2 regions of the Pseudoalteromonas sp. APC 3495 genome follow, and region 2 is predicted to be linked to the other one. Evidence: riboswitches for the same ligand, from Rfam matches in the RefSeq annotation. Region 2 holds a riboswitch; the other holds the start of a gene.

The links. Region 2 has a riboswitch for lysine ahead of lysC (lysine-sensitive aspartokinase 3). Riboswitches for the same ligand answer to the same signal wherever they lie in the genome.
Region 1: linked by a shared signal. The riboswitch ahead of dapA (4-hydroxy-tetrahydrodipicolinate synthase) and the one ahead of lysC (lysine-sensitive aspartokinase 3) in region 2 are both predicted to bind lysine.

What each region holds. Positions count from the first base shown of each region.
Region 1 covers NZ_JASDDA010000016.1:5,896-8,101, reverse strand. Annotated here, with positions in the region: gene QL984_RS08500 (2,3,4,5-tetrahydropyridine-2,6-dicarboxylate N-succinyltransferase) at 1-241, opposite strand, end outside; gene dapA (4-hydroxy-tetrahydrodipicolinate synthase) at 257-1,141, opposite strand; lysine riboswitch at 1,269-1,448, opposite strand; gene QL984_RS08490 (DNA-3-methyladenine glycosylase I) at 1,636-2,206, shown strand, end outside.
Region 2 covers NZ_JASDDA010000001.1:42,434-44,639, forward strand. Annotated here, with positions in the region: gene nhaD (sodium:proton antiporter NhaD) at 1-883, shown strand, start outside; lysine riboswitch at 982-1,154, shown strand; gene lysC (lysine-sensitive aspartokinase 3) at 1,230-2,206, shown strand, end outside.

The sequences.
Region 1 (2,206 bases), on a different contig from region 2:
CACGGCGCACACTTGAACCACCGGGTACCATGCGAACGCCTGCTGTGGCTTCAAAGCTTTGCGGCGCTAAGTTATGTTTATCAACAAAACCGCCAGCAAACTCGGTGTTTTGACCGTTTTTAAAGGCTTCTAAAATGCCTTGCTTTACTTCTACGTTAGCGTGCCATTGGCCGTTTTCGTCTTGTGTTGCTGCGCGAACCGCGCCCGTTTCTAAATTATTTAATAGTTCTAACCAGTTCATTATAAAAACCTGTATTTAATGCCAAGATAAAATGGTGTTGTTTGCCGATGAAATGTCATCTGTGTGTGTCAGCTCAAGGTGTGTTAAAGGTGGGCGTAAATACGGACTGCCAATACGCCCTTGTAAATGCATTAACACTTTGACTGGGATAGGGTTGGCTACTGAAAATAAGCTATTGATAGCACTAGACCACTGGACAAAAAGATTAGGGTGTTGGCCGCTTAAACTGCGCTTTACAAACTCATGGGTTTGCACTGGCCATGCATTGGCTGCAACCGACACTAAACCTTTTGCACCTGCTTGGGCAAAATAAGGCATGAGGGCATCGTCACCACTAAAAATGGCTAGTTCAGGCGCTGCTTGTCGATAGGCTTCAAATTGAGAGATAGAGCCACTGGCTTCTTTCAGTGCCCATAAATTTTTATGTTGTTTGAGGTTTTCAATGGTTGCAATGGGAATGCTAACCGCACTACGTCCTGGTACGTTATAAAGCATACAAGGATGAGAACTGGCATTGAGTAAGCTTTCAAACCAATGCGTTTGCCCCACTGCACCGGGTTTGGCATACAAAGGCGAGCCGAGTAAAAAACCATGGATAGGCAGCTGGTTGCAGTAATTAACCCATTCAAGCTGTTGCTTTAAGTTACTACCGCCTACCGCAACCATAAGGGGGACGCTCGGCTGTAATTGGCAGACATGCTCTACGATGGCTTGCTGTTCTTTGAGGGTAAGGGCTAACCCTTCGCCGGTGCTACCTAGCAGTAAAATGCCATTGTTAGCGGCTTCTTGTTCGGCCACCAAGGTGTCTAAGGTTGCGTAATCAACTAGGCCATTTTGATCAAATGGGGTGATCAGCGCAGTCCATAAATGGAAATTGTTAATATTGAAGTTGTTGATCATCTCTCACGAACTTATAGGGCATTCGTCGAGTTTTTGGCGGGTATTTAGGATGCCTGACTCTTTGAATGTGTTTATAATTCGAAGAGCGAATGGGCTTAAATAATAGGGCGCACGGCCTTATTATACTAAGACCAGAAGCTCTCCACCAAATATGTTATTGGTGACAGTCGCTAGGATTCAACCTAGTCGCCCGAAGCAACCTTTCACAAAAAAGTGTTACCTCTCGGCGTTAATTCCCCTCACGTATGCTCAATGGAGTTTGCGCTCCTAACATACGCTACCTGAATAACGCACCTCTTCCAGCCCTTTGCACTTGCTATTGAAAAATCAATCAGCAAATACAATGTAATAGGGTAAGTGTGGCGATTAAACCACTTTAGCCGTCTAGGTGTCAAGTGACTAAATATAGATAGATTCATCCTGATTGACAGTTATTACGTATTAGCTGCTTTTCTCGTACACTAGTACTATTGTCGAAGTAAGGTATTAAGCAGATGGAAAAATTTAGTGATATTTATAAGCGAGCGGTAGAGCGAAAGGGCTCTGAAAAAATGCTTAAGTTGTTACTCGCAAAACCTTTATCAACAAAGCAACTCGTCACATTAAGTGATGATGATTGGCTAGAAGAATTTACTCGGAAAGTTTTTCAAAGTGGTTTTTATTGGTCGGTGATCAACAGTAAGTGGGCCGGATTTAGAGAGGTTTTCTGGGACTTTAGTGTTGAAAAGCTATTGATGATGCCACCGGATATGCTTGAGCAAAAAGCCAGTGATGAGCGGATTGTACGCAACTATAAAAAAGTAAAAACTATTACTGAAAATGCGTATATGATCCACGAAGTTGCAGAGCAATACGGCAGCTTTAGTGAGTTTATTGCTAACTGGCCAAGTGAAGATATTATTGGCTTGTGGGCGTATTTAAAAAAGCATGGTGCAAGGCTTGGTGGTAATACCGGCCCTTATGCGCTGCGCGCCTTAGGAAAAGATACTTTTTTACTTTCAAGAGACGTAGAAAGCTATTTGCGTGCCCATAAAATTATAGATGGCGGATTACAAACTAAAAAGT
Region 2 (2,206 bases):
CAACGTTACGGCCACGCTAATATCACTGGCAGTGATTATGTCATTAAAGCTTGAAGCCAAAAAACTAGTTAAGTACGCCACGCTTATTGTATTTGCTGTAAACTCCGGTGGTGTATCACTTATCACGGGTGATGTAACCACACTTATGATTTTCCTTGATGGTAAAGTAACAATTAGCAATTTATTACTGTTAATTGTGCCTGCGTTATTAAGTGTATTATTACTGGCTACTTTGTTATCAATTGGCATGAATAAGCAACTCGAGTTTAAAAAAACTAAATTTAAACGTATTGAAAAAACCGACATAACCATTGCGGTTATTTTCTTCACTACGGTTATTGCTACGCTTACATTGAGTGTTTTATACAGTGTACCGCCTCTGCTTACTTTTTTATTGGGTTTATCTATTATGTTTTTAGTCGCGCAATTTTTAATGCGCAAAAAAGACATCAACAAAGATATGATCGATTTTATACGCGATATAGAGTACGACACCTTATTGTTTTTCGTGGGTGTGTTACTGCTTGTTGGTGCATTAAAAGAAGTTGGGGTACTGAGCCAATTTACTAATTTGTATACGGTAATGGCGCCAGAGTACGCAAACTACTTAATGGGTATTTTATCCGCAGGTGTTGATAACGTGCCACTAACGGCAGCGTTATTAAAAGCCGACATTGTAATGAGTCAACAGCATTGGTTGTCGTTTACGTATGCAACCGGTGTAGGTGGCTCTATGCTAATCATTGGCTCGGCGGCCGGTATTATAGCCATGAGTAAGGTAAAAGAGCTGACGTTTGCAAGTTACCTTCGCTTATCGCTGTATTTATTACTGTGTTACACCTTTGGTTATGCGGGCTCTTACTTAATGGGTAGTTTTATTTGATTTTATAGTAAAACGACTTGACAGCTAGACGTCTAAACGATAACTTTCAAAGCCGCACTCTTAGTGCGGTTTTGTTTTATTAGCCACAGGTTAATAATACATTCAGAAGAGGTGCGATACTTAGGTACTTAATGTGAGGCAACGACAGCCTGCGATCATTAAGGAGGGAAGTACTCGCCGAGGAAAATAATGGGTCGTTACCATTGTTTTTCGGTTTATGGGGCTGAATCCTCAAAACTGTCACCAATTTAGGTGGAGAGCTTCTGGCAGTAGATTTTTCTTATCTTTATTTCCTGCCAAGTTCTTCTTGTTTTATTGCGGTTTGGATGCCGCGAAAGGAGACGAAATGACTACCCAACCAGTGCCACAAAGTTCACAGTGCACAAAATCAGATTACATTGTTGCCAAATTTGGTGGCACCAGCGTTGCTAACTTTGAGGCGATGAGCCGTTGTAGCGAAATTATCGTAAACGATAAAAATGTACGTATTGTTGCAGTAAGCGCCAGTGCCGGAGTGACCAATCATTTAGTGGAGCTTTGCAAAGCGGGTATTGAAGCCACTAAACGCCAACAGCATATTGATGGTGTCCTTGCGATTCAGCAGGCTATTTTAAATGACCTGTCGTTAGATGAGGATTTAGCCCTTGGGTTTAATCAAACGCTTGATGCATTTCAAACGTTGGCGGCACAAACACTCAATACTGAGCAGCATTTCGATGAGCTACTTAGCTTTGGCGAGCGTTTATCGTCGTACTTATTTACCCAAGTACTAAGGTTAAAGGGTTTAAATGCCACTCGTTTTGATGTGCGCCAGGTGCTTAAAACCGATAGCCAATTTGGTAAAGCAACACCAAATGTGGCCGCCACAGCGCAAGCCGCTAAAGCACATTTAATTCCGCTGCTTGATGATAGCGTTATTGTGACCCAAGGGTTTATTGGTAGCGATGCAAACAATTTAACGACCACGCTCGGTCGAGGCGGCTCAGATTATAGCGCTGCACTGCTTGCTGAGGCTATTAACGCTAAAAGTGTGCATATTTGGACTGACGTAGTAGGTATTTTTAGCACCGATCCTCGTTTGTGTGTAAAAGCCACTCCTATTGCGCGTTTAAGTTTTGATGAAGCAGCAGAAATGGCGACCTTTGGCGCTAAAGTATTGCATCCGGCAACTATTTTACCTGCCAGTCGCAGCCATATTAATGTGTTTGTTGGCTCAAGCACAGAGCCAGAACTTGGCGGTACGTGGATTGAACGTGAAAAATCGCAGCTACCTGGTATTCGTGCGGTAACACAACGTAAAAATCAAATATTATTAACCCTTAA